4 regions of the Pseudomonas sp. 5.2 genome follow, and region 3 is predicted to be linked to each of the others. Evidence: riboswitches for the same ligand, from Rfam matches in the RefSeq annotation. Region 3 holds a riboswitch; each other region holds the start of a gene.
What was found. Region 3 has a riboswitch for cobalamin ahead of cobW (cobalamin biosynthesis protein CobW). Riboswitches for the same ligand answer to the same signal wherever they lie in the genome.

Region 1: it holds a riboswitch for cobalamin, as region 3 does, so the genes downstream of both, AC5PZ0_RS12650 (CbtB domain-containing protein) here and cobW (cobalamin biosynthesis protein CobW) in region 3, are expected to answer to the same signal.
Region 2: it holds a riboswitch for cobalamin, as region 3 does, so the genes downstream of both, AC5PZ0_RS08410 (ABC transporter substrate-binding protein) here and cobW (cobalamin biosynthesis protein CobW) in region 3, are expected to answer to the same signal.
Region 4: it holds a riboswitch for cobalamin, as region 3 does, so the genes downstream of both, AC5PZ0_RS20095 (TonB-dependent receptor) here and cobW (cobalamin biosynthesis protein CobW) in region 3, are expected to answer to the same signal.

Annotation. Positions count from the first base shown of each region.
Region 1 covers NZ_JBYBHH010000007.1:38,415-45,390, reverse strand. Annotated here, with positions in the region: gene AC5PZ0_RS12660 (cobalamin biosynthesis protein) at 1-179, opposite strand, end outside; gene AC5PZ0_RS12655 (CbtA family protein) at 197-889, opposite strand; gene AC5PZ0_RS12650 (CbtB domain-containing protein) at 899-1,084, opposite strand; cobalamin riboswitch at 1,179-1,400, opposite strand; gene AC5PZ0_RS12645 (LLM class flavin-dependent oxidoreductase) at 1,679-2,779, opposite strand; gene AC5PZ0_RS12640 (LLM class flavin-dependent oxidoreductase) at 2,807-4,141, opposite strand; gene AC5PZ0_RS12635 (dipeptide ABC transporter ATP-binding protein) at 4,423-6,039, opposite strand; gene AC5PZ0_RS12630 (ABC transporter permease) at 6,036-6,926, opposite strand; gene AC5PZ0_RS12625 (ABC transporter permease) at 6,929-6,976, opposite strand, start outside.
Region 2 covers NZ_JBYBHH010000004.1:142,047-149,022, reverse strand. Annotated here, with positions in the region: gene AC5PZ0_RS08425 (pseudoazurin) at 1-390, opposite strand, end outside; gene AC5PZ0_RS08420 (ABC transporter ATP-binding protein) at 408-1,187, opposite strand; gene AC5PZ0_RS08415 (FecCD family ABC transporter permease) at 1,193-2,209, opposite strand; gene AC5PZ0_RS08410 (ABC transporter substrate-binding protein) at 2,209-3,219, opposite strand; cobalamin riboswitch at 3,347-3,545, opposite strand; gene AC5PZ0_RS08405 (acetyltransferase domain-containing protein) at 3,574-4,740, opposite strand; gene AC5PZ0_RS08400 (outer membrane beta-barrel protein) at 5,196-5,942, shown strand; gene AC5PZ0_RS08395 (GNAT family N-acetyltransferase) at 6,068-6,637, opposite strand; gene AC5PZ0_RS08390 (carboxymuconolactone decarboxylase family protein) at 6,716-6,976, opposite strand, start outside.
Region 3 covers NZ_JBYBHH010000005.1:189,683-196,658, forward strand. Annotated here, with positions in the region: gene AC5PZ0_RS10120 (magnesium chelatase ATPase subunit I) at 1-564, opposite strand, end outside; gene cobN (cobaltochelatase subunit CobN) at 566-4,327, opposite strand; gene cobW (cobalamin biosynthesis protein CobW) at 4,331-5,398, opposite strand; cobalamin riboswitch at 5,499-5,712, opposite strand; gene AC5PZ0_RS10135 (glyoxalase superfamily protein) at 5,824-6,201, shown strand; gene AC5PZ0_RS10140 (hypothetical protein) at 6,198-6,557, shown strand; gene AC5PZ0_RS10145 (branched-chain amino acid aminotransferase) at 6,933-6,976, shown strand, end outside.
Region 4 covers NZ_JBYBHH010000013.1:183,696-190,671, forward strand. Annotated here, with positions in the region: gene AC5PZ0_RS20090 (ABC transporter ATP-binding protein) at 1-268, opposite strand, end outside; gene AC5PZ0_RS20095 (TonB-dependent receptor) at 315-2,453, opposite strand; cobalamin riboswitch at 2,562-2,768, opposite strand; gene nikA (nickel ABC transporter substrate-binding protein) at 2,988-4,562, shown strand; gene nikB (nickel ABC transporter permease subunit NikB) at 4,564-5,505, shown strand; gene nikC (nickel ABC transporter permease subunit NikC) at 5,502-6,347, shown strand; gene nikD (nickel import ATP-binding protein NikD) at 6,348-6,976, shown strand, end outside.

The DNA.
Region 1 (6,976 bases), on a different contig from region 3:
CCAAGGCGTTTGGCCAGTTGCTGCAGGCCAGGTTCGTCGGCCTTGAGGGCGATGCTGGCGATACCGCGCAGTCCTGACAGCGCCAAGCCATGGTCAGCCAAGGCTTGGCGCAGCAGGTTTTCGAGGGTGTCCGCCGGGCAACCCCGGCGGCAGCCAAAGCCGGCGTACAGCGCCGGCAGGGTCGCGTCTAAAACCATCAGGCCTGGCTGGAGCGGCGGTACAGCCACGCGCTGAGCAGGCCCAGGGCCAGCCAGAAGGCGGCGTTGGTCAGCCAGCTGGCGACCTTGAACTGGGCTTCCAGGGCTTCAGGCGCGAGGCTTTGATGCACCTCAGGTTGCGGTGCACCGATGACATGCGGCAGTACCAGCAGCACGGCGCCTAGCGCTTTAACCAGCCAGTGGCGGGCAAATACCAACAGGGCCAGGCCCAGTGCGGTAGCGCTTGCGGTGCCGATCCACCAGGCCTGGCGTTGCCCCAGGTCAGCGGCAGCGGTGCCTGGCAGCTCTGGCGGCAGGCCCAGGGTAGGGGCCAGGCAGAACACGGCGAACCCCGCCAGGCCCCACAGGGCGCCGGTGCCCGCGCGCTTCGGTTCACGCAGGCTGTACAGGGCGACCAGTATCAGCGCGAAGCCTACCGCTACCACCAGGTTGCCCCCGGTGGTGGACAGCACGCGTTGCCAGCCGTCTTCAGGCGACCAGGCTTCGGCGCTGTGTTCATGGGCCGCGGCCCCTTCGGCGCCGTGTTCGTGATGCTCGGCAACAGGGGCTGCGGATTCGTAGGTTTCTGCTTCAAGGATCAACGGGGCAACCCAGAAGCTTTGCAGCAGGGTCAGCAGCAAGGCCGCGAGCAGCCCGCTGAAGCCCGCGGTACGGGCAATGCGCATGATCATGGGGCGTACTCAGTGGCAGGGGAAGGCGGCGCTGTGGCGGGTATCGTGCGCCGCGTTGTGCACGGCTTCGATGTGCGAGAAGCCGGCAAAGTACACCAGGCACAGGCCCAGCAGGCTGGCGCCGACGGCGATGACGACACGCTGACTGAGGGTGACGGGGGTGGCAATGCTGTGTTTGGCGCTGGTGACGGGCATGACGCGTTCCTCTGCTTTTTGTGGGCAACGGGCAAGCGCGGCAGCCCCGAACGTGATCCGCCCAGGGGAATGCGACAGCGCCCGCCCACCGCGGGGTGTTCATGAACGTCAGGCCGGTCTCCGGGCTCACGAGGAGGAGCAGGGCTCCTGAAAAGCGCCCCTTCCCATGCCAGATGACGCGGCACAGTGGTCTAGACGCTTCGCTCGCTTACCGTTGCGGGGGCAGCACCGGCTTGGTCGGGCCCTGGTCGAGGGCTTGCGACGCACCGGTTTCCCGTTTCACCCCCTGAGGGGCACCTGAACGCGAGGCATTAGGAGACCACGAGGCAGGTTTTCCGTCAATTGCACAGCGGTGTGCGCGTGAAAAGTATTTCAGAAGTTGTAGGCCAGCAATTTTCGGGTTTTGCAGTGCCTGGGAGGTCGTGCGCCGCCTGCGCGGCGCTTCGCAGCACAAGGCTGCTCCACATCGAAGCGGGCGCCAAGACATGTCACAGGAATAATTGGCCCGAAACAGATGTGGGAGCAGCCTTGTGCTGCGAAGCGCCGCGCGGGCGGCGCTCGGTCTCATAGGCGCCAAAAAAATCCAGCCATGCACTAAGCCGTCCGCGCGCTACGCCCAGCCTCCCGCTGCGCCACCAACCCACGAATCCGCGGAATCAGTTCCTGCCCATACTCCACCGCATCGCGCAACTGATCGAACCCGCGGAACAGGAAGGTGCTAACCCCCAGGTCGTAGTACGCCAGCGCCGCCTCAGCCACTTGGTCCGCCGTCCCTACCAGCGACGTCGAGTTGCCCGCACCGCCGCCCAACGCGGCAATCTCGGTCCACAGCCGGGTGTCATGCACCTTGCGCTGGCTGGCCAACTGCACCAGGCGCTCTGAGCCGGCGTTGCTCTTGCCGAAGTTCTTCTCGCGGCGGTTGCCCTGGCGGATGCCGATGCGCGTCTGGGCATCGGCCAGAATGCGCTCGGCACGGGCCCAGGCTTGCTCCTCGGTAGCCCCCAGGATCGGCCGCAGCGACAGGCTGAAGCGGATGTGCTTTTCACGCCCATAACGGGCTGCAGCCTTGCGCACCTTGGCAATACGCTCGCGCACCTGCTCCAGCGGTTCGCCCCACATCATGTACACATCGGCATGCTTGGCGGCCACTTCGACGGCTGCATCCGAAGCACCGGAGAAGTAGATGGGCAGCTGCTGCACGGGCTTGACCAGGGTCAGGTTGTCTTCCACCCGGTAGTGCGTGCCGTTATGGTCGAACGGTTCGGTGCGGGTCCAGGTGTCGCGCAGCACCTGCAGGTACTCGTCGGTACGGGCATAGCGGGCGTCCTTGTCGAGGAAGTCGCCGTCGCGCTGCAGGTCGCCGCTGTCGCCGCCGGTGATGACGTTGATCGAGGCCCGACCACGGCTCAATTGGTCAAGGGTGGCGAACTGGCGAGCGGCGAAGGTCGGGGCTTGAAAGCCCGGGCGGTGTGCGACCAGCAGGCCGATGCGCTCGGTCAGTGCGGCGACGTAGCTGGCCAGGATCAGCGAGTCGGGTGCGCTGGTGTTGACCGCCAGCAGCGCCTTGTCGAAGCCGCCGTACTCCTGGGCTTGGGAAAATGCCTTGATGAAGTCAAGGTCGACCAGCGGGCCGCGTGGTGCCTGTGATTCGCTACCTTCCTGGGGGCCGATGAGGCCAATGAATTCGAGGCTCATGGAACAGAACTCCTTGTTGGGGTGGGCTCAGGCAACGGCCGGCTGGGTGCGGCGCTGGGTGTTGCGGTTTTCCGGCACGCTGAGGCCGAAGTTGTCACGCAGGGTGGTGCCGGTGTACGCGCTGCGCACCAGGCCACGGGCCTGCAGCAGCGGCACCACCTGCTCGGTGAAGGACTGTAGGCCGTCGGGGAGCAGCGCGTTGATGATGAAACCGTCGGCGGCGCCCTGTTCGAACCAGTGCTGCAGGGCATCGGCCACCTGTGCCGGGGTGCCGACGAAGTCGCGGCGGGGGCGCGAGAAGCGCAGCGCCAATTCGCGAAGGGTCAGGCCTTCGTCGCGGGCCAGTTGTTTGAGCTGGTCCGAGGTGCCCTTGTGGCTGTCGTTGCCTAAAGTGCCGAGGTCGGGGAAGGGCGCGTCCAGGTCATGCTGGCTGAAGTCGTAGTCGTTGAACGGGCGGCCAAGTGCAACCAGTGCGTCCTCGATGCTCACCAGGTCCACGGCCTGCTGGTAGCGCTGCTCGACTTCCTCGGCGTCACGGCCAACGATAGGGCGGATGCCGGGCAGGATGAACAGCGCGTCGGGGTTGCGACCATGGCGTGAGGCGCGTTGCTTGAGGTCTTGGTAATAGGCATGGGCGTCGTCGAACGACTCGGGGCTGACGAAGAGGGCGTCGGCGTTCTGTGCCGCGAAATTGCGACCTTCTTCTGACACGCCAGCCTGGAAGATCAGCGGTTGCCCCTGCGGTGAACGTTGGATGTTCAGTGGGCCCTTGACCTTGAAGAACTCGCCCTGGTGGCCCAAGGTGTGCAGCTTGGCCGGGTCGAAGAACTGCCCGCTTTGTTTGTCACGGGTGAAGGCGTCGTCTTCCCACGAGTCCCACAGCCCCTTGACCACATCCACGTGCTCGCGAGCGATTCTGTAGCGCACAGCATGGGGCGGGTGTTCGGCCTTGCCGAAATTGTCGGCTGTACCGGAAAGCCACGAAGTGACCACGTTCCAGCCGGCGCGCCCGCCGCTGATCAGGTCCAGCGAGGCGAACTGGCGCGCCACCTGGAACGGCTCGGTGTAGCTGACGGTGACCGTGGCCACCAGGCCGATGTGCTCGGTTACTGCAGCCAATGCCGAGAGGATGGTCAGCGGCTCGAAACGGTTGAGGTAGTGAGGGCTGGAGCGGGCGTGGATGTGCAGGCTGTCGGCGATGAAGGCGAAGTCGAACTTCGCCGCCTCGGCCAACTTCGCCTGCTGTTTGTAGAAACCAAAATTGACGCTCGCATCGGCAAGCGCCTGAGGGTGGCGCCATTCGCCCCAGCCGTGGCCGACGCCATGGATCATGGCGCCCAGGCGGATCTGTCGTTTGCTCATGGGAATACCTGTGGGTTGTGCTGCAAATGGAAGCGATACCGCCATGCGTCACCGCGCGCGGGGGCGCCGGTGAAGCAAGGTGGGTGATAGGGAAGGGTCATGCGTGCAAGGCTCCTGGCGTGGTCGTGGTGGACGGCCTCCGCCAGGAATGGGGTCGGTCTGGAGTGACCTTAGCGGGTATGGGGTGAGGTTGTGAAAGGCTTTGTGGTTCTATGCTAATTATGTTTTTAGGGTATTTACTTGTCTTATTTAAATGCAAATAAATAATATTGTGTCATGACTTATGCGGCGGCTTTGTGCCCAGGGATGGCCGCGATCAGTTCACGGGTATAGTCACTCGTTGGCCGATCGAACACCGCGTCTACCGTACCTTGCTCCACCACCTGCCCTTGGCGCAGCACCAGTACGTGGTCCGCCATGCTCGCCACCACTGCCAGGTCATGGGACACCAGCACATAGGCGATCCCCAGTTCGCGTTGCAATTCATCCAGCAGCGCCAGGATCTGCGCCTGCACCGAGACATCCAGTGCACTGACCGGCTCGTCGAGCAACAGCAACTCGGGTTGCAGGGCCAATGCCCGGGCAATGGCCACGCGCTGGCACTGGCCACCGGACAGCTCGCGGGGCAGGCGGTCCAGGTAGCTGACGGGCAGGTGCACGCGTTCGATCAGCTCACGGGCCGCCTGTTCCAGCGCGGGGCCTTTGAGCAGGCCGAACGACACCAGGGGCTCGACGATGCTGTCGAACACCGTGAAACGGGGGTCAAGGGCCGCGAACGGGTTTTGCTGGACCAACTGCATGCGCCGGCGCAAGGGCCGAAACGCCCGCCAGCCAAGGCCGGTAACGTCTACCTGGTCGAACAGAATGCGGCCTTGGCTGGGCGCCTCCAGGCCGAGCGCGATGCGCAGGGCGGTGCTCTTGCCAGAGCCGGACTCGCCGACGATGGCCAAGGTCTGGCCTGGGTGCACCTGCAGGCTGAGGCCCTGCAGGGCGACGAAGCGGTTGTGCTGGCCCTTTGTCTTCGGCAACTCGAATGTCTTGCCGATACCCTCCAGGCTCAGGATCGGTTGCGTACCTGGCGTCAATGGCCCTGGTCGCCGGCGATGGCTAAAGGCGGGCGCTGCCGCAAGCAAGTCACGCGTATAGGAGTGCTGTGGTGCCTGAACGACGAGGCGAGGCGGGCCTTGCTCGACCAGTTCACCCTGTTTCATCACCAGCAAGCGGTCGGCGCGGTCGGTGGCCACGCCCAGGTCATGGGTGATGATCAGCAGCGAGATGCCCCGTTCGGCCACCAACCGTTGCAGGTGATCGAGGATCTTGCGTTGCACCGTCACGTCCAGCGCGCTGGTGGGTTCGTCAGCGATGATCAGGCGCGGGTTGCCGGCCAGGGCAATGGCGATCAGTACCCGTTGGCGCATGCCGCCCGACAGTTCGTGCGGGTATTGGCGGGCGCGCAGGGCCGGCTGGTCCAGGCCGACCTGGCCCAGCAGCGCCAGCACATCGGCGTCGAGGCTGCGGTAGCGGCGGCCGTGGGCCAGGGCCAGTGCTTCGCCGATCTGCTGGCCAACGCGCAGTGTCGGGTTGAGGCTGACCATCGGGTCCTGGGGCACCAGGCCGAGGGTACGGCCGCGCAGGTGGCGCTTCTGCCTTTCGCTGGCGTGCGCCACGTCGATGCCATCGACCCACAACTGGCCGCCATCGACTCGGGCAGTGCCCGGCAGCAAGCCAAGCAGCGCGTTGGCCAGGGTCGACTTGCCCGAACCGGACTCGCCGACGATGGCCACGGTCTCGCCCTGGGCCATGGAGAACGACAGGTGTTTGACTGCCTGGGTGGTATGGCCGCCAGCGTTGTAGCTGACGCTGAGGTCGCGCACGGCGATCAGGGGGTGTTGGCTCATCGATGGTGCTCCTCGAGGGTACGGGCGAGATGGTTGAGGCTGAACACCACGGCGACCACGAACAGGCCCGGTAGCAGCGACACCCACGGGGCAGTGATCAGAAAGTGGCGGCCGTTGGCGATCAGCGTGCCCCATTCTGCTGCCGGGGGAGCCGCGCCAAAGCCGAGGAAGCTCAGGCCGGCAGTGGCCAGGATCGCGGCGCCGAAGTCCAACGTGGCAAGCACCGCGACCGGCCCCCAGGCGTTGGGCAGGATGTGCCGCAGCAAGGTGCGGCACCAACTGGCGCCCCCCAGGCGCGCGGCTTCGACATAGGGCAAGGTCTTGACCCGCAGCACCTCGGCGCGGGTGGTGCGGGCAAAGCCCGGAATGATGCCCACGCCGACGGCGATTGCCACAGGCACCGTACCGAAGCCGATGGCAGTGACGATCGCCAGGGCCAGCAGCAGGCCAGGCAGGGCCAGCAGCACATCGATCACACGCATGAGCGCCGCGTCGACTCGCCCTCCGGCAAACCCCGCCAACACCCCCAAACCAAGGCCACCGGCCAGGGCGATGCCCACCGCCAGCAGTGCCGCTTGCACCGACAGGCTGGCGCCGTACACCACGCGTGTATACAAGTCGCGGCCCAGTTCGTCGGTACCGAACCAGTGCGCGGCACCGGGCGCGGTCAGCTTGGCCGCAGGCGAGGTGGCATAGGGGTCGAAATGGGCCAGCCACTGCGGCACCACGGCGGCGGCCAGCGCAAACAGCACCACCAGCAGCGCCAGGGCGAAACCAGGGCGCGATAACAAAGGTGCCACTGCCTGGCCCAAGCGCTGCACGCGGGTGCGGCGCTTCCAGGGCGTGGCGGGTGCGGCGGCACGGAACGGGCGGGTATCGGTGGTCATGGTCAGGTCACCTTCGTGGCATGCGTGATGCGGGGGTCAAGGTAGGGGTA
Region 2 (6,976 bases), on a different contig from region 3:
TTTCGCCCGTGCAGGCAGGCTGGCAGGCACTGTGGCCGGCGCCGCGTCACCCACCTGGATCACCATCACCATGCCCATCGCCAGGTGCGGAATGCACTGGATACCGTACATGCCGGGTACGCTGAAGGTGTGCTCGTAGGGCTGGTTGAGCTTGCTCTTGAACGCCTCAGCGCCCTGCGGCAGCAACCCCGGCACACTGGCTGCGTTGTGCCCACTCATGGTCGGCACAAAGCGCACGGTATCGCCGGGTGCGATGCGCAAGTGGTCCGGCTCGTAGACCATCGCGCCCTGCGTACCGCGGTTGAGCATCTTCACTTCGTGCACGTCTGCCAGCGCGGCAGGGGCAAACAGGGTGCTGGCGAGCAGCAGGGCGACAGGGCGCAACAGCATGGTGGGAACTTCCTGGTTCAGGGGGCGCGAAAACGCAGAATGCGTGCGCCGTCGAAGGGGTCGGTAAGGTAGTGGGCGTGTACGCCGAAGGTGCTCAGCAGGCGCTCTGGGGTGAGGACGTCGAGCGGCTTGCCGAGGGCGACCAGGCAGCCTTTGTCGAGCACCGCGAGGCGGTCGCAGGTCAGCGCCTGGTTGAGGTCATGCAGGGCCACCAGCGTGGTAACCGGCAGCCCCTGCACCTGTTGCAGCAGGCTCAGCTGGTGCTGGATGTCCAGGTGGTTGGTCGGTTCGTCGAGCAACAGCACCTGGGGGCGTTGCGCTAGGGCGCGGGCAATGTGCACGCGTTGGCGTTCACCACCTGAAAGCGAATGCCAAAGGCGCGTGCGCAGGTGCAGGGCATCCAGGTCAGCCAGGGCCTGCTCGACGATGGCGCGGTCTGCTTTGCTGAACGGCGCCAGGGCCGACAGCCAGGGCGTGCGGCCCAGGGCAACGGCGTCGTACACGCTGATGGCGTCAGCGGTATCCGCCTGCTGTTCGACCAGCGCCAGGGCCTGGGCAATGCGCCGGCGTGGCAGCTGCGTGAGCGGCTCGCCCAGCAGCTCGACATGGCCACTGTCAGGCTTGCGCAGGCCCGCCAGCAGTTTGAGCAAAGACGACTTGCCCGAGCCGTTAGGGCCGACGATGCCCAGCGTTTCGCCGGGGATAACGGTTAGCTCGATGTCGCGCAGTACAGGATTACCCCCCAGCTGCAGCCCTAAGCCCTGGCAGGCCAGGGGAGCAATCTTCACGTTGGCCATGACGGTCATGGGCGCCCCCTTCTGCTGACCAGAATCAGCGCGAACACTGGCGCGCCGATCAGCGCGGTCACCACGCCCACCGGGATCACCTGGCCTGGGATCAGCGTGCGCGACAAGATATCGGCGCTGATCAGGAACAGTGCGCCGCCCAGCGCACTGGCCGGCAGCAGGCGGCTATGCCCGGGCCCCAGCAGCAGGCGCAGGGCGTGGGGGATGACCAGCCCGACAAAACCGATGGCGCCGACGATGGACACCATCACCGCCGTCACCAGGGCGGCACAACTGATCAGCAACAACTGAGTGCGCCGCACCGGGATCCCCAGCGACGCGGCCGAGTCGGCGCCGAAGGTAAAGGCATCCAGCGCGCGGCGATGCCACAGGCACACCACCAGCCCGAACAGTGCCACGGGCAGGGCCAGCCACACGGACGGCCAGCGCACGCCACTGAGGTTGCCCAGCAGCCAGAACAGAATGCCGCGCGCCTGCTCGGCGGTGGCCGACTTGGTGATGAGGAACGCGGTCAGCGCAGTGAACAGTTGCGAGCCAGCGATGCCGGCGAGTATCACCTGGGCGTTGTTGCTGCTCGGCCCAGCGGCGCGGGCCAGCACCAGCACCAGCGCAAACGCCGCCAGCGCGCCGATGAAGGCGCCCCCGGACATGCTCAGGGCGACGCTGCCCAGCCCCAGCAGGCCGACCATCACCGCGCCGGTCGAGGCACCGGCCGACAACCCCAACAGGTAGGGCTCGGCCAGCGGGTTGCGCAGCAGCGCCTGCAGGATCACGCCACACGTGGCCAGCCCGGCGCCACAGGCGGCGGCGACCAGGGTGCGGGTCAGGCGGTAGTTCCAGACGATACCGGCATCGATGGGGTCGACCGGGTAACCGGCCTGCCACAGGTGATTGGCCAGCACTTGGTAGACCACGTTCGGCGCCAGGTTGCTCTCGCCGATCGCCGTGCCGGCCACCAGCGCGACACACAGGGCTGCCAGGGCCAGGGCGCTGTAGGGCAACAGGCGGCTCATCACTGGGCTGCTTTACCGCTGGCGAACGCCGTCGACAGCGTCTGCAGGCCACGGAACAGCCGGATGCCGGCCTGCATGGCGTCGGCGTCGAGGACGATGATGCGGTCGTTCTTCACCGCGTCCATGTTGCGGGTAACCGGGTCGTTGCGCAGGAATTCGAGTTTTTTCTGGTAGTCGTCTGCCGGGAAGCGGCGACGGTCCATGCGGGCGATGATCAACCAGGTCGGGTTGGCCTTGGCCAGGGTTTCCCAGCCCACGGTCGGCCATTCTTCGGTGGACTCGACCACATTGCGCACCCCCAGGGTACGCAGCATGAAGTCAGCCACCCCTTGGCGGCCGGCGACGTAGGGGTCGATATCCAAGTCGGCGCTAGAGAACCAGAACAGTGCCGAGGTGTTCGACAAATCCTTGCCAGCCAACTGTGCCTTGGCGCTGTCCAGGCGGCCCTTGAGGTCGGCGTTCAATGCGGCGCCGCGGTCTTGCACGTCGAAGATTTCGGCCAGCTGGTTGACGCTCTTGTAGATGCTCTCGACCTGGAACGCCTGCAGGCGGGTGCCGTCGGCGCCCACCAGGTTGTCTTTGCCTTCGCAGTCCGACGGCAGCAGGTAGGTCGGGATCTTCAGCTCGTCGAACTGCTCGCGGGTGCCGACCACGCCTTGTGCGCCGACCATCCATTCAAACTGAACGGCCACCAGTTGCGGACGCTTGCCGACCACTGCCTCGAAACTGGGGTCGTTGTCGGCCAGGCGCTCGACCTTGTCGTTCAGCGCCTTGTACTCGGGCAGCACGTTGTTGAACCACAGCGAGGTGCCGGCCAGTTTGTCGCCCAGCCCCAGTGCGTAGAGCATCTCGGTGCCGGCCTGGCCAATGGTCACTGCACGCTCGGGCGCGTGGGCGAAGGTCTGCGGCATGCCGCAGTTGTCGACCGTGAGCGGGTAGTGGGTGGCGGTAGCCTGGGCCAGGCTGGTGAGGCCGAGGCCGGCGATCAAAGCGGCAAGACGAGGCAGCATGAGGGGACGATCTCCTATCGAAGGGTTCACGGAATGAACGCATGGACAGGCATCGCCGAGCCCCGTGCACGCGGCAGGGGGCAGCACCCAGAAAAGGGTGGAGATGGCCATCCCGGACACCCCGCCGGTTGGTGTTTTTGCGCCGGCAGGTCTCCTGACTGGTGCGTCATGGCCCAGCTCCAGCCTTCCCGGACAAGGTTATCCAGTGGCATCGATGGAGCAGGCTCGGCACCTACAGTTGCGGGGGCAGTTCCGTTTGGCCCGCGTTAGCGGGCTTGGGATTCCCTATTAATTCCGTGGTGGAAACCGGCGGCCGGCATGGTAGACCATCAGGCAGCCGGGTGAAAACGCTTTTCAGAAGTACTTGAGCCAGGTGATGTCACGCCGACGCGCCTTCAGCCGGGCGAAGCTACGTACCGGCAGGTACAGCGACACGGCGAGCAAGGCGGCGCCCAGCCACACGGCACCGATGCCGTCGAAGCCGAAGTAATCCCCTTGGTTGTGGCCGAACAGCGCGACGCAGGCCAGGTAAAGCAGCTTCAGCACATACAGGTGCAGCAGGTAGAAAAACATCGGTGCTGCACCGTAAACCGCCAGGGCGTTGATCCAGCGGGCCTGGCCGGCACGCTCGAAGGCGCGCAACAGCAGCAGGCCACAGCCCAGGGTGAGGGCCAGGAACAGCAAGGACGGCGGATACTTGGTGATGTTGAAGAAGCTCATCAGCGTTTGCGTCAACGTCGGGTACCCGCTCCAGGGTGCCTCGCCGTAGCCGTTGAGCATGCGCAGCACGACAAAACCAAGCAGTGCGATCACCCCGGCCAGCAGCAGGCGATGCTGGCGTTGGCCTGCGTCGCTGCCACGGGCGAACCAGGGGCCAAGGCCGTAGCCCAAGGCGATGACGCCGATCCAGGGCAGCACGGGGTACGACGTGCGCAGGCGAAGGTTGTCGGAGAATGCCAGCCAGCCACGGTCGTGCAGGATCGCCCACGGCACGTGCAGGGCCGACTCAGCGCCGAAGTGCAGGCTGTCGAGCAGGTTGTGCCCGGCGACGATGATTGCACCCAGGGCGATCAGCGCTGCCCGTGGCAACCACACCAGCAGCGACAGGGCGATCATGCTCACGCCGATGGCCCAGATCACCTGCAGGTAGATCACGCTGGGGGGCAGTTGGAAGGTCCAGGCGAAGTTGACGAGGGTGAACTCCAGTGCCACGAGGAACAGCCCGCGTTTGAACAGAAAGGCCGAGACATCGCTACGGCCCTGGTATTTTTCGCCATACAGCCAGGCCGAAAGGCCCGTCAACAGGACGAACACCGGCGCGCACAGGTGGGCCAGGGTACGGCTGAAGAACAACGACGGGTCGGTGACGTCGATGGCCATCGGGTCGCTGACCTGGCGGTGCAGAAAGAAGGTCTCGCGGACGTGGTCCAGGAGCATGAACAGGATGACCAGGCCGCGCAGGGCATCGATGCTCTGCAGGCGCTGGGTAAGCAGGGTGGGGGTGGCGCTGGCGCTAGTCATGGAAGGTCGCTGGTAGGAATGGGTGTCAAATGAAACGTTATCTTATAACTTAAACTGGGTGGCCAGCAATGGGGTTTTAGAGGGGGTGCATGGAATTGAGGAGGGTGGCGCCTATGAGATCGAGCGCCGCCCGCGCGGCGCTTCGCAGCACAAGGCTGCTCCTACAGTTGTTTCGGGCCAGTTACGCCTGTGCCTGCGCGCGCGACCGCCTTGTTGGTCCGGCTCGATATCAAGGTGGGCACCAAGGGGCCGCGCGCCCATGCCCCAGGAATAATTGGCCCGAAACAACTGTGGGAGCAGCCTTGTGCTGCGAAGCGCCGCGCGGGCGGCGCTCGATCTCATAGGCGCTGCATAGCCCAAGGCATACGCTCTCAATGATTTTTTTCGAACTTTCTCCAAAGCGTGTCTCTCGAACCGCTCGTTATCACTGTTTTCACGTCATGGAGACTTCACGCATGTCCGCTCGTCACCTTTTGCGTCACACTTGCCTGCTCGCCTTGATCGCTTCGCCTTTAGCCGCCACCGCCGCGCCCAGTACCGACCCGCTGTTCACCCTCGGCCTGCTGGGTGCCTATAACGACTTCAAATTCGAAGGCGGCAGCGAAACCGACAAGGAACACTTGGGGCAGGGCGGTGTATTCGCCACCTTCGGCAACAAGATGACCGCAGAGTCCGGCTTCATCTACCAGATCGGTGCCGAGGCCAAGTACGGCAAGAAGAATGACAACAAACTCAAGGAAGCCCAGGCCGATCTCGACCTCGGTTGGCGTGCTGCACTGGATGCGCGCAACTTTGTCGATGTGACCGTGGGCGGCGGCTACAGCTGGTCGCGCTTCGAGCCCGAAATCAACGACCTGGACACCAAACTCACGGTCAAGTCGCCCTTCGCCAAGGCGGCCTTGGGTTACAACCACCAGTTCGATGCGTCGACCCTGCGCGTGGAGGTGGGCGCGCGCCATACCCTCGATGGCCGTGCGCGCCTGAAGGTCGATGATTTCGGCAGTGACACCGTGGACCTTAAAGACCGCACCAACCCCTATGCCGAGGTCAGCCTGCTGATGAACCAGCAGGGTGGCATGCCGGTACAGGCGGGGGTCTACTACACCCGCACCGAGTACAAGCTGGATGGCGACTCGCCCGTGGCGGACAACACCAAACTCAAGCGTGATGAGTTTGGCTTCAAAGTCGGCTTGGCGTTCTAAGCAGCGATTTGCCAAGACCGCGGTTTGTGTAGGAGCAGCCTTGCGCTGCGAAGGGGCCAGTGCAGGCGATGACCGGCATGGTGCATGCGCTGCCTCTTCGCAGCGCAAGGCTGCTCCTACGTCGGCTAACGCCCCCGGCGGCGCGACACGCGGGCCTCGATGTTCTTGCGCCCGATCAACAGTGGCGGTTTTTCCACCACTGGCTCATCCGCCAGCCACTTGTACATCACCAGGCAATCCACCAAGCCCAGCCGGGCATGCCGGAATGCTTTGGGCAGGCGGCCGACCGTTTCGAAACCGAGCTTGTGCCACAGCGCCACGGCCACTTCGTTGCTGGCCACGACCGAATTGAACTGCAGCGCCAGAAACCCCTCCTGGCGCGCCAGCTTCTGCGAATGCTCGCACATCATCCGGGCCACGCCACGGCCACGCGCGGCCTCGCAGACCATGTAACCGCAGTTGCCTACGTGGGCCCCGGGGCCGGCAGCATTGGCTTTGAGGTAGTAGGAACCCAGCAGCTCACCGTCGTCCTCTGCTACCCAGGTGCGAAGGGGCATCTCCAGCCACAACTGGCGGGCCTGGTCGAAGTTCAGGGCAGGGTCGAAGGCGTAGGTTTCACGGGCCTGGACAATGGCCTGGAAGGTGGGCCAGAAACGCTCGAAGTCCTCAGGCGTCATGGGGCGGATGTGGATCATGGTGGTTCCTGCAATGGCTGGACCGCCAAGTCTGGGTGGCGCGGCGCCGTCGCGCAAGGGCGGCGACGCCACGCAGGGTCAGCCGTTGGCCTTGCCCACTGCGTCCATGGCGCGTGCCGAGTACACCAATGCGGCGCCGGCGTTCATCGCCACCGCCACGCCAAGGGCTTCGGCAATCTCTTCGCGGCTGGCGCCGTGTTTCACTGCCTGCTGCGAATGCACGGCGATGCAGCCGTCACACCGGGTGGTCACGGCCACCGCGAGGGAGATCAGTTCGCGGGTCTTGGCGTCCAGGTGGTTGGTCTTGGCGCCCGCACCGCTGGCGGTCATGTAGCCGGC
Region 3 (6,976 bases):
GAACGCCAGGCGGCGGCGGATGATCTGCTGGCGCGCCTGGGGCTCCGGCAAGCCTTCGAGGGCCACATTCAAGCCAAAACGGTCAAGCAGCTGCGGTCGCAACTCGCCCTCTTCCGGGTTCATGGTGCCAATCAGCACAAAACGCGCGCTGTGCCGGTGCGAGATGCCATCACGTTCGATGCGGTTGGTGCCGCTGGCGGCCACGTCGAGCAACAGGTCGACGAGGGTATCGGGCAACAGGTTGACCTCATCCACGTACAGCACGCCGCCATCGGCCTGGGCCAGCACACCGGGTGAAAACTGGGCCTTGCCCTGCCCCAACGCAGCGTCCAGGTCGAGGGTGCCGACCAGGCGCTCTTCACTGGCGCCCAACGGCAGCGTGACGAACGGCCCCTCGCCGAGCAAGTCGGCGAGGCCACGGGCCAAGGTACTCTTGGCCATGCCGCGCGGGCCTTCAATCAGCACGCCACCGATCTTCGGGTCGATGGCGGTCAGGCACAGGGCCAGTTTCAGCGCATCGGCACCGACCACGGCGGCCAGCGGAAATTGTACGGGTTCACTCATTTCAAGCCTGTTCCTCGCCGTCGAGCAGTTGCGCCTCAAGGGCTTCGCGGTAATCGCCGGGCGCCTCCCACAGGCCGCGTTGCTGGGCCTCCAGCAGGCGTTCGGTGAGGTCGCGCAGCGCCTCGGGGTTGTGCTCGCGCATGAAATCGCGGGTCGCTGGGTCGAGCACGTAGGCATCGGCCAGCGACTGATAATGATGGTCGTCGATCAGGTGCGTGGTGGCATCGAAGGCGAACAGGTTGTCGACCGTTGCTGCCATTTCGAAGGCACCCTTGTAGCCATGGCGCTTTACCCCGTCGATCCACTTGGGGTTGAGCACACGGGCACGAATGACCCGGTTGAGCTCCTCCTTGAGGGTACGGATGCGCGGCCGATCGACCTGGCTGTGGTCGCCGTGGTAGCTGGCCACCGACACGCCAGACAAGGTTTCCGAGGCGGCCAGCATGCCACCCTGGAACTGGTAGTAGTCGTTGGAATCGAGCAGGTCATGCTCGTGGTTATCCTGGTTCTGCAGGACCGCCTGGACCTGCCCCAGGCGGCGGGCGAACTGCTCACGGGCCGGGGTGCCTTCATCACTGCCACCATAGGCGTAGCCGCCATGGTTGAGGTAGACCTCAGCCAAGTCGTCACGGCTGTGCCACAAGCGGCCGTCGATCGCATTCTGCACCCCAGCACCGTAGGCACCGGGCTTGGCCCCGAATACCCGCCAGCCCGCCTGGCGCGCCGCTTGCTCGGCTTCCACGCCCTGCGCCTGCAGTGCCTCACGCTCGCTGCGCACGCGCGCTGCCAGCGGGTTGAGGTCATCAGGCTCATCCAGCGCCGCCACCGCCTGAACTGCAGCATCGAACAGGCGGATCAAGTTGCCGAACGCGTCGCGGAAGAACCCCGACACCCGCAAGGTTACGTCCACCCGCGGGCGGTCGAGCAGGCTCAGCGGCAAAATTTCGAAATCGTCGACCCGCTGGCTACCGGTGGCCCACACCGGGCGTACCCCCATCAGGGCCATGGCCTGGGCGATATCGTCGCCGCCGGTGCGCATGGTCGCGGTGCCCCATACCGACAGGCCCAACTGGCGCAGGTGGTCGCCATGGTCTTGTAAATGGCGCTCGAGAATCAGGCTCGCCGAGGCAAAACCCAGGCGCCAGGCCGTGGTGGTAGGCAGGTTGCGTACATCCACGGTATAGAAGTTGCGCCCGGTCGGCAGTACATCCAGGCGACCGCGGCTTGGCGCGCCACTCGGGCCGGCCGGCACGAAACGGCCGGCCAGGGCCGCCAGCAGGCCGTTGATCTCGGCCGCACCACAAGCATCCAGGCTCGGCGCCACCGCGTCACACAATGCCTGCACTACATCACGTACCGGTTGCCACTCGCTCAGGGCTGGCAGTACCAGCGTGCCACCAAGCGCCTGCTCTATCACCTGCAAGGCCAGCAGTTCTAGGCGCTCGCGGGTATCGCCACAGGTGCGCCATGGCGCGTCGCTGATCGCCTGCAAAGGCCCAGGCCGCAGCCCCTGCCACGGCTGCCCAAGGTCGCAATCGAGCGGGTCGAAGCCCGGCACCAGGGCCTTGGCCAGTGCACGCAACAGGCTGGCATTGCCACCCCGGCCGTCACCGCGCTCCACACGCAGCAAGGCCAACAGGGTGTCCAAACGCAGCCGGCCCTCGGGCGACTGGCCAAACACGTGCAAGCCATCGCGAATCTGCGATTCCTTCAGGTCACACAGGTAGGTGTCCAGACGCGGCAGCCACACAGCGGCATCGTCCAGCTGCCCTTCCAGTTGCAGTTCCCGGTCGATGTGGTTGGCCTTGACCAGCTCAAGAATGTCGCGCTGCAGCTCGCGGGCACGCCGCGGGTCGAGCAGCTGCGCCTCGTAGAATTCGTCCGCCAGTTGTTCCAGGTGACGCAGCGGGCCATAGGTTTCGGCGCGGGTCAGCGGCGGCATCAGGTGGTCGATGATCACCGCCTGGGTTCGGCGCTTGGCCTGGGCGCCTTCACCCGGGTCGTTGACGATGAACGGGTAGATGTTCGGCAGCGGGCCCAGCAGCGCGTCGGGCCAGCATTGCGCAGACAACCCTACCCCCTTGCCAGGCAGCCACTCCAGGTTGCCGTGCTTGCCGACATGGATCACCGCGTCGGCGGCAAAGGCATGGCGCAGCCAGAAGTGAAACGCCAAGTACGCGTGTGGCGGCACCAGGTCAGGGTCGTGATACACCGCGCTTTGATCGACCTGATAGCCCCGCGCCGGCTGGATGCCGACGAAGGTCAGGCCATAGCGCAAGCCCGCAACCATCAAGCGGCCACTGCGGTACATCGGGTCTTGCTCCGGCGGCCCCCAGCGCTCCAGCACTGCCTGGCGGTTGACTTCAGGCAGGCGGGAAAAGGCTGCCTGGTAGTCATCCAGGCTCAGGCTTTGCGCGCACGGGCGTTGGTCCAGGTGATCGAGGTCATTGGTCACGCCGCCCAGCAACTGCTGGATCAACTGCGTGCCAGTGCCTGGCAGGCCCGCCAACGGATACCCTTCGGCCTGCAGTGCCTTGAGGATATTCAAGGCCGCTGCCGGCGTATCCAGCCCTACCCCGTTGCCGATCCGGCCGTCACGGGTCGGGTAGTTGGCCAGCACCAGCGCTACGCGCTTCTGGCCATTGGCTAACCGGGCCAGCTCTACCCAGCGCCGAGCGAGCTCGGCGACAAAATCCATACGCTCGGGGTGAGCACGGTAACAGACTACGTCAGACTGGCTGCGCTCACTGCGCCAGGCCATGTCCTTGAAACTGACCGGGCGGGTGATGATTCGCCCGTCCAGCTCCGGCAAAACGATATGCATGGCCAGGTCACGCGCGCCCAGGCCCTGCTCGCTGGCTTCCCACGCCGGTTGGTTGTCCTGCGCGCAAATGGCCTGCAACACCGGGATGTCGCGGCGGAACGGGCGCAGGTTGGGGCGTTCGGGGCTGGACAAGGCAAACCCCGTGGTATTGATCAAGACCTCGGCGCCGACTTCGTCCAGCCAGGCTTCGACCTGTTCGAAGCAGGCGCTTTCCTTGAGGCTGGCCACGGCAATCGGCAAGGGGTTGAGCCCCGCCGCCAGCAAACGCTCGCAAAAGACGTCGATGAACGCGGTGTTGGCCGCTTGCAGGTGTGACCGGTAGAACAGCAACGGTGCTACCGGATGCTCCGGGTGCCACTGCGCGTACCAGTCCTCAAGCAGTGCACTGCCTTTGGTCGGGTGATACACCGAGGTGCGTGGCAGTGGCTGCGGCTCGTCCCAGCCATAGTCACGGCCCAGCCATTGGTTGGCCAGGCAGTTGAACAGGTTGAGGGCGTTGGCCTTGCCACCCTGGCGCAGGTAGTGCCAGAGGCGTTCGGCCTGATCGCCGGTCACGGTGCCCAGGCCGGTCAGCTCAGGGTCCGGGCGGTCATCGCCCGGCACCAGGATCAACTGCACGCCGCGGGCCGCCAGGGCGACCAGTTGCTCGACGCCATAGCGCCAGTAGCCAACGCCCCCGTGCAGCGACACCAAAATGACCTTGGCATGGCGCAGCACCTCGTCGACATACAGGTCGACCGAGGCGTGGTTCTGCACCTGCATCGGGTTGGCCAGGCGCAGGCTGGGGTAGTCCTCGGGCAATTGCTCGGCGGTATCGGCAAGCAACGCCAGGTGTGAATCGCCGCTGCAGAGGATCACCAGTTCGGCGGGTGTCTGGCCGAGGTCGGCAATGCTGTCATCCGGCACGAAGCCGCCGGGCTGGGTCCGCAGCAGGTGCATGGGTCAGGCGCCCAAGGCCTGGCGCAAACGCGCTTCGAGCTGCACGGCATCCAGGTCCTGACCGATCAGCACCAGGCGTGTGATACGCGGTTCGTCGGCACGCCAGGCGCGGTCGAAGTGCTTGTCGAAGCGGGTACCCACGCCTTGCACCAGCAGGCGCATCGGCTTGCCCGGGATGGCGGCGAAGCCTTTGGCGCGCAGGATGCCGAACTCGACCACCAACTGGGTCAGGGCATCGAGCAACAGGCTTTCGTCGGCTTCTGGCAGGTCGATGGAGATCGAATCGAAGGCGTCGTGGTCATGATCGTCGTGATCATCGCCATCGTGGTGCGAATCGTGGTGGGTACGGCGGCCATCGATGTGCACCTCGGACTCGGCGCCCACGCCCAGCAGTACGTCCAGTGGCAGACGGCCACTGCTGGCCTCGATCACCTTGACCGCGGGCGGCAGCTCTTCGGCCACCTCGGCGCGGACCTTGGCCAGGCCTTCGGCGTCGATCAGGTCGGCCTTGTTCAGCACCACCAGGTCGGCACTGGCCAATTGGTCAGCGAACAATTCGTGCAGCGGCGACTCGTGGTCCAGGTTCGGGTCGAGCTTGCGCTGTGCGTCCACCTGGTCTGGGTAGGCGGCAAAGGTGCCGGCCGCCACAGCCGGGCTGTCGACCACGGTAATGACCGCATCGACGGTGCAGGCGTTACGGATTTCTGGCCACTGGAAGGCCTGTACCAACGGCTTTGGCAGCGCCAGGCCACTGGTTTCGATGAGGATGTGGTCAAGGTCGCCACGGCGTGCGACCAACTCGCGCATGACTGGGAAGAACTCTTCCTGCACGGTGCAGCACAGGCAGCCATTGGCCAGCTCGTACACGCGGCCGCTGGCCTCTTCTTCGGTGCAACCGATGCTGCACTGTTTTAGGATCTCGCCATCGATGCCCAGTTCGCCAAATTCATTGACGATCACCGCGATACGGCGGCCTTGGGCGTTGTCGAGCATGTGGCGAAGCAAGGTGGTCTTGCCCGAACCGAGGAAGCCGGTAACGATGGTGACGGGGAGTTTGGCCAGTGTTTTCATGTCGCGATGCCCTTGGCAAGATGGCGCGGGCATGCAGGACGAAAGCCACGGGCCAGGTCGGCCGGGCTTGTTCGCCACCGGATCACCCCGCCCGGTTGAAAGTCGAAATCGCCTCGAGGCAGGTCTCCTGGCTCGCACCGTACCTGCCATGCTTTGAATAGCAGGGCTGGAGGGCGCGACGCCTTCCCGCGCGGTTACGCAGTGGCTGTGTCGACCCGTTGTCGGTGCTTACAGTTGCGGGGGCAGCCGCGGCTTGTACCGCGTTCCCGTCTTAGCTTCGGCCTGGCCGAAGAACCTCGAAGTGGCAAGGCTACGCAGTGGCTGGCAGGTGGTCAACCATTGCCGTCGGCCATTGCGCGACTGACGCACAGGCATTGGCGCATCTGCGCTACAGTTGCACCTTCATCAACGGCCAAGGACGCCCTATGCCGCTCGCCCCCGCCATCCCGGTACTGCGTATTTTCTCGGTCGAAAAAGCCAAAGAGTTCTACCTCGACTTCCTCGGCTTCAGCCTGGACTGGGAACACCGCTTCAGCCCTGACCTGCCCCTGTACGCGCAAATCCACCGCGACGGGTTGATCCTGCACCTAAGCGAACACCACGGCGATGCCACCCCGGGTTCGACCGTGTTCGCCCGCCTCGACGACCTGCGCGCCCTCGAGCGCGAACTGCAGGCCAAACGCTACGGCTACGCCCGGCCCGAAGCCGAACGCCTGGACTGGGGCCTGCAGATGCAGGTCCATGACCCGTTTGGCAACCGCCTGCGCTTCTGCCAGCAGATCGATGATGAGGCCGCGCAATGAAGGCCATGGGCAAGCGCGAAATGGCACGCGTGGAGCGTGAGCTGGTGGTTTGCCTGACGGACGCCTGCGAAACGGCCAAGGCAGAGATTGTCGGGTTCACCTGGCTTACCCATCACCTTGACCCCGACAGTTTTCCTGCCAGCCTGCGCATTACCTGGGTATTCGAGCGCGAGGCAGACAAGGCTGCAGCGCTGGCTGGGGTGGCTAAAGCGCGGATGCTGGCGTTGACCTGTCAGGCGCTTGATGAAGTGGGGATACGGCTGGACCACCCGGCCTGGCATGTGCGGTTTGACAGTGAAGAGGCTTGTAGTCGGAGCCACGGCGGGGATTGGGGTAAGCGGTTGCGGGGGCGCTGAGATAGAAGTAGTGGCCCGGGTGTATGGCGGAGGGTCTTCGGCGCTCTCGAGATCGAGCCCCGCCTGCGCGGGGCTTCGCAGCACAAGGCTGCTCCTACAGTCTGTTTCGGGCCAGTATCGAGGCGGGCGTCAATGCCTCAGGAATAATTGGCCCGAAACTGACTGTAGGAGCAGCCTTGTGCTGCGAAGCGCCGCGCGGGCGGCGCTCGATCTCAAGGGCGGCGCAAAACCCCGGACATACGCCCTCCCCCCACCCAATCGCACGCTGTTTCGTGACTGGCCGTTCCCGATCCGCGGCGGATGTATTATCGTGGCGTGGTGCGCATATAACAGCAGCCCGAGCGATCGGGCATCTGCAAGACAATCGAGGGTGTCATGAGTAACGAGAGCATTAACTGGGACAAGCTGGGTTTCGACTA
Region 4 (6,976 bases), on a different contig from region 3:
CCTGCAGCACCACCGCGATGCGTTGTGCGCTCCAGCGTGCGCTGCGTTGCCAAAGGTCATCACCGCCAAGGCGCACACGGCCCTCGGCAGGCTCGTTGGCGCGGTAGGCGCACCGCAGCAGGCTGGTCTTGCCGCTGCCATTGGGGCCGATCAAGCCGACGAACTCGCCCTGTTCCACCCGCAGGTCCACACCCTGCAGCAGCGGGCGCGGCGGCCGTCCCCGCTCAAGCAGGGCCCAGTCCAGGGCCTCGATGTGCAGTTGCGTCATGGGCATCACCTCCAGGAAGCACCGGCCAGGGGCCGGTGCGACAGGCTCAGAAGCTGTAGTCAGCCGTGACGAAGAACGAACGCGGTTCGCCCAGGTACCACTGCCGGCCGTTGTTACCCGTGGTGGTGGCGTACTGGCGGTCGAACAGGTTGTTCAACTGCAGGCCCAGGGTCAGGTCCGGTTGCACGTGCCAGTCGATGTTGGCGTCAACCACGGTGTAGCTGGGCACCTCGACGGTGTTGGCGTTGTCGGCGTAGCGGCTGTCGACATAGCGCGCCCCGGCGCCGGCACTGAAGCGTTGGCCGAAGTCTTTGCTCAACCACAGGTTGGCGGAGCGGCGCGGCACGTTGATCGGCTGGTTGCCGGAGTAGTCGTTGGCGCCACTGGCAAACTCGTCATACTCCGCGCGCACCCAGGCGGCGTTGGCAGACAGTTGCACGTCATACGGCAGGCGCAGTTCGAGGGTGGCCTCGATGCCGTCCGACGACTGTTGGCCGACCTGCTGTTGCAGCGTGGGGTTGAGCGGGTCGGTGCTCAGCAGCTTTTTCTTGACGATGTGATACGCCGCCAGGGTCCACTCGCCTCGCCCGTCAGGCAGCATGTGCTTGATGCCGGCTTCGGTCTGTTTGGCGGTGCTCAGGTCCCATTGCTGCTGCGTGGCGTTGAGGGTGAGCAGGTTGCTCACACCTTCGGTACTGGTGGCGTACTGGCCATAAACCGACAGGTCCTCGGTCAGCGCGAACACCAGGCCGGCGCGCCAGTTGTCGCCAGACAAGCTGCGATCGGTGCGGGTATCGGCATCCAGGTCGTCGCGGTTCAGGTGCACCTGGTCGCGGCGTGCACCGGTGATCAACGACAGGCGCTCGGTGAGTTGCGTGCGGTTTTCGGCGAACAGCGAGAACTGCTTGGCCTGGTTGGCTTCGCGCGAGCGGTAAGGGTCGTTGCTGATGTACTCGCCCCCACCGGAACCGGACAGCGGCACGGTATCGGTCAGGGTGTTGCCGAAGTCGTGCTTGCGCACGAAACGGATCGTGTTGTAGTCGGCGCCCACCACAGTCTGGCTGTCCAGGCCGAACAGCGAATGTTGCAGGGTGAACGACTGGCGATCGCCAAGCTGTTCCTGGGTCTGCTTGATGCTGATGAAGCTGCTGCGCCGCACCTGGTCGCCTGGCAGCCAGGTGTAGGTCTCGGCGTTGCGCCAGCGGCGCTGGGCCTTGAGGAAGTACAGTTGGTTGCTGGCGGTGAGGTTGTCGTTGATTACCCAGTCGGTGACTAGCCGTGTGGACTGGTCGTTGTAATGCACTTCGGCGTTGTCGACGTTGTAGTTGTGATCGCGCAGCGACTCGCGGTAATGCCCGTCCACCAACGGCGTCCCCATGTACTGCTGCGGGTCTTGGTCTCCGTAGTCGTGGCTGAGGGTGAAGCTCAGTTCATCGCTGGGCTGCCAGCGCAGCGCGCCGCTGATGGCAAGACTCTGCGAATCGCCCCGGTCGACCCAGCCGTTGCTGGCCAGCTTGTTGAGGTTCAGGCGGTAGCTCAAGGTGTCGGTCAGCGAGCCGCCGCTGTCCAGGGCCATCTGCCGACGGTCATCCGAGCCGTAGCCCAGGCGCAGGTGATTGCGGATTTCGCCTTCAAAGGGCTTCTTCGGCACGACGTTGACCACCGCACCGGTGGCGCCCTCCCCGTACAGCACCGAGGCCGGGCCGCGCAGCACATCGATGCGCTCGACCGACCAGGTATCGACCGGGAAGGTCACTGTGCCGGCGCCCACGTACAGCCGGGTACCGTCGTACAACTGCATGGTCGAGCTGTGCCCGGTGAAGCCGCGGGCCGACAAGGCCGTGCCGCCGTTACCGGGGGTGCCGATGAAGGTGATGCCGGGTGAACGGGTGACCGCGTCCTGCACCGTGGCGTTGTTGCGCTTGAGGATTTGCTCGGCACTGATACTGGTCACGCTGGCTGGGGTTTCCAGCGGCGTCAGGCCAAGCCTCGAGCCACTGGTGCCTGGGGTATGCAGGTCGGGCTGAGGGTTGTGCTCGGCCGTGCCGGTAATGTCCGTGGCCGGTAGCGCCAGGGCGTTGTCCGCCTCGGCGGCGTGGGCGGCAACAGAGAGAAAAACACAGGGCACCAGGCTGGCGTGCAGCAGCGTACCTGGCAGAGAACTGAACAGCGAATAACGGGACATGTCGTTCCACTTGAAGCAGGAATGAAAGAATCCCGGGGGAACAACGCAAAGAGGAATCGCGGGCGAGCACGCCCACGGAAACCGGCCTGCGCCCGCCCACCGCGGGTTTGCCAAACGATGCTTCAGGCCGGTCTCCGGGCTCGCGAGGGTCATGAAGCCTTCACCTTCCCATGCCAGGGCACAGTGGTGTCTTGAATGCTTCGCTCGCATACCGTTGCGGGGGCAGCGCCGGACTGATCATCGAACGATGACGAACCGGCTTCCCGTTTCACCCCATGCACGGCGGCAGGGGGCACCTGAAACAGGCGCGCAGATGACCATCAAAAGCCCGCTGCGTCAACCGGCTTGTGGCAAACAGGTCGCCTGAGCTCGCCACTTCAGGCCCTGGGCGAACGCGTCACGGTTCAATCATCGCCAGGGCTTTCTATTGCCTTTTCTGGCGCGGCATTTTGTAACGTTCAGTAAGAAGTTTTTGCATGGACATCATACCCACCACTCTTTAGCCTTACGCCTCCGTCGAAGTGGGGACCCCGTGTGAAGCAGCAGTCAGCTAAACCAAAGCCCGCCCTCTGGGGCATTCTGATGGTCGCCGCGAGCCTCTGCGCACACGCAGACAGCACACCCCAACATAGCCCGACGCTGGTGTATTCCTGGCCCGTTAACGCAGGCCCACTCGACCCACGCGGCTACTCGCCCAATCAGATGTACGCCCAGGCCATGGTGTATGAACCGCTGGTGCGTTACACCTCGGCGGGCACTGTAGAGCCGTGGTTGGCACAGGCTTGGCAAGTCTCCGACGATGGCAAGACTTACACCTTCAACTTGCGAGATGGCGTGCGCTTCAGTGACGGCACGCCATTCGACGCTGCAGCTGCCAAGGCCAACCTGGATGCCGTCCTTGCCAATAGCCAACGCCATCGCTGGATGGAGCTGGTCACCACCCTCGACCACATCGAGGCCCCTGACCGGCTGACCTTGCGCCTGGTGCTCAAGCACCCGTACTACCCAACGTTGATGGAACTGGCCCAAGTGCGCCCGCTGCGCTTCGGCTCCCCGCAGGCCAAACCTGGCGAACCCGCCGGCACCGGCCCATGGATGCGTATCGAATCGCGCTTGGGCGAGTATGACCGCTTTGCCCGCAACCCCTTTTACTGGGGCGCAAAACCGGCCTATGGCGAGGTGCGGGTAAACGTCATCCCTGATCCCAACAGCCGCGCGCTGGCCCTGCAGGCCGGCGAGCTCGAGCTGATTCAAGGGGCCGCCGGCGAGATTACCGCCGGCACGTTCGTGCGCCTGCGCGACCAAGGCTTCGCCACCGCCCTCTCGGCACCGCTGGCTACCCGCACCCTGGCGATGAACACCGGGCACGGCGCCACCCGTGACCTGGCCGTGCGTCAAGCGATCAACCAAGCGGTAAACAAGCAGGCAATCATCGACAAGATTCTGTATGGCCTCGAGCCCCGTGCCGATACCCTGTTCGCCAGCAACATGCCCTATGCCGACATCGGCCTGAAACCCTACGCCTACGACCCTGCCCAAGCCGCCCGCCAACTTGACGCTGCCGGCTGGACCCTGCCTGCAGGCGCAACGGTACGTAGCAAGGCCGGTGAACCGCTGTCGATCGAACTGGTATTCCTCGGCACCAGCGCACTGCAGAAGAGCCTGGCCGAAGTGCTGCAAGGCGAGCTGGCTCACGTCGGCATGCGCATCGAGTTGCGTGCGGTCGAAGAAGGTGGGCTGGTCCGGCGCCAGCGCGATGGCGACTTCGGCATGATCTTCGCCGACACCTGGGGAGCGCCCTACGACCCGCACTCCTTTGTCAGCTCCATGCGCTATGCCGGCCATGCCGACTACATGGCGCAGCGTGGTTTGGCGATAAAGGACGAACTGGACCAACGCATTGGCCAGGTACTGGCAAGTACCGACGCGCAGCAACGCGCCGAACAGTACCGGTTCATCCTCACCACCTTGCATGAGCAAGCCGTGTACCTGCCGATTTCCTACCTTACCGCTATCAGCGTTCGCCGCGACTCCGTTGCCCATGTGCAATTTGGCAGCACGCTGTTCGACGTGCCGTTCGAAGCCATGACACCGAAGCAGGGAGACTGACATGCTGCGCTATATCCTGCTGCGGCTGGCACTGCTGGTACCGGTAATGCTCGGTGTTTCACTGCTGGTCTTCGTGCTGCTGCACCTGGGCAGCACCGACCCGGCCCTGGACTACCTTCGCCTGTCGCACATCCCGCCGACTGACGCGGCCATTGCCGAAGTCCGCCATACCTTGGGCCTCGACCGGCCGTTGTTTGAGCAGTACCTGACCTGGCTCGCGAAGGCCGTGCAGCTGGACTTCGGTATTTCATACCTCACGGGGCGGCCGGTGCTCGACGACCTCCTTTACTACCTGCCCGCCACCTTGCAACTGGGCGGCCTGGCCCTGGCCTGCACCCTGCTGCTGTCGATTCCGCTTGGCCTGGTGGCTGCGCGCTGGCAAGGGCGCTGGCCCGATCACGCCGTCCGCGCGGTGACGTTCCTGGGTGTCTCGATGCCCAACTTCTGGCTGGCGTTTCTGCTGATTGCGCTGTTTTCCCTTTGGCTGGGCTGGCTACCGCCACTGGGCCGCGGCAGTGCCGGGCATCTGGTGATGCCGGTACTGGCGATTGCCCTGATGTCGATGTCGATTAACGCCCGCCTGTTGCGGGCAAGCCTGCTGGAGGCCAGCGGCCAGCGTTATGTCACCTACGCCCGTGCCCGCGGGCTGCCCGAGCGCCGGGTATGGCGTGACCACGTGTTGCGCAACGCCTGGCTACCTTTCGTCACGGCCACCGGTATGCACATCGGGGAATTGATCGGCGGGGCACTGGTAATCGAGACCATCTTCGCCTGGCCCGGCGTCGGCCGCTTCGCGGTGTCGGCGGTGCTCAACCGCGACTTTCCGGTCATGCAGTGCTTCACCCTGCTGCTGACAGGCCTGCTGATGGTCTGCAACCTGGTGGTGGATGTCTGTTATGCCTGGCTCGACCCTCGCAGCCGTCTTGAAGGGGTGGACGCATGAGTGTACTGGCCATCTTCCGTCGCGCTACGCTGGCCGGCCAGGCCAACCTGATAGCAGGGCTGGTACTGGTCAGCGTGCTCTGCATATTGGCCGTGTTTGGCCAATGGCTTGCCCCGCACGACCCGGACCTGGTCGACCTCGGCCGACGCCTGCTGCCACCGGACAGCAGCCACTGGCTGGGCACCGACCACCTTGGCCGCGACGTGCTGTCCCGGTTGATCGTCGGCACACGGCTGTCGCTGGGCAGCGTAGTGCTGACACTGGCGCTGGTGCTGTTTCTGGGCCTGCTGGTGGGCGGGGTGTCCGGTTTTGTCGGTGGCAAGGTCGACCTGCTGCTGATGCGCTTGTGCGACATGTTCATGACCTTCCCCACGCTGGTGCTGGCGTTCTTCTTCGTCACCCTGCTGGGTACTGGCCTGAGCAACGTGATCATTGCCATCGCCCTGTCGCACTGGGCATGGTATGCGCGCATGGTGCGCGGCATGGTCATCGCCCAACGCGGCCGCGAATACGTGATGGCATCACGCCTGGCCGGTGCCTCACGTTGGGCGCGGCTGCGCCAGCATGTGCTGCCGAACATTGCCGGCCCCTTGCTGGTGCTGGCCACGATGGACATCGGGCACATGATGCTGCATGTCTCGGGGCTATCCTTCCTCGGCCTTGGCGTCACCCCGCCCAGTGCCGAATGGGGGGTGATGATCAACGATGCCAAGGAGTTCATCTGGACCCAGCCGCAACTGCTGCTGTTGCCCGGGCTGATGATCTTCTTCTCGGTGATGGCGTTCAACCTGCTGGGCGATGCGTTGCGTGATCGCCTGGACCCAACCCAGGAGGCTCATTGAATGCCCGTGTCGACGTTACAGCTCAAAGGCCTGTGTATCGAAGGGCGTGCTGGCGTGTTGGTGGACGACGTCGACCTGCAGCTGCGCCGAGGTGAAGTCTGTGCCCTGGTCGGTCACAGCGGATCGGGCAAATCGCTCAGTTGCCTGGGTTTGCTTGACCTGCTGCCGCCAGGCCTGCGCCGTACACGCGGCCAGTTGCTGCACGATGGCAAGCCATTGGCAGCCGATCAGGTGCGTGGGCAGCTTGCCAGCCTGATCCTGCAGAACCCACGCAGTGCATTCAACCCTGTGCGCAACATGGCTAGCCATGCCCAGGAAACCCTGAAACTGCGGGGGGTCGTCGGCAGCGCTGCACGTACGCGCATGGATGAATGCCTGGAGGCCGTGGGGTTGGGTGACCGCAGTCGGGTCCTGCAGTCGTTCGCGTTCCAGCTCAGCGGTGGCATGTTGCAGCGCATGATGATCGCCCTTGCGCTCATGGCCGAAAGCCCCTTTCTGCTGGCGGACGAGCCCACCAGCGACCTCGACGCCGTGAGCCAGGCGCGCTTTCTCGACCTGCTCATGAAGCTGGTGCAGCAGCACAGGCTTGGCGTGCTGTTGGTGACCCATGACATGGGGGTGGTTGCCCG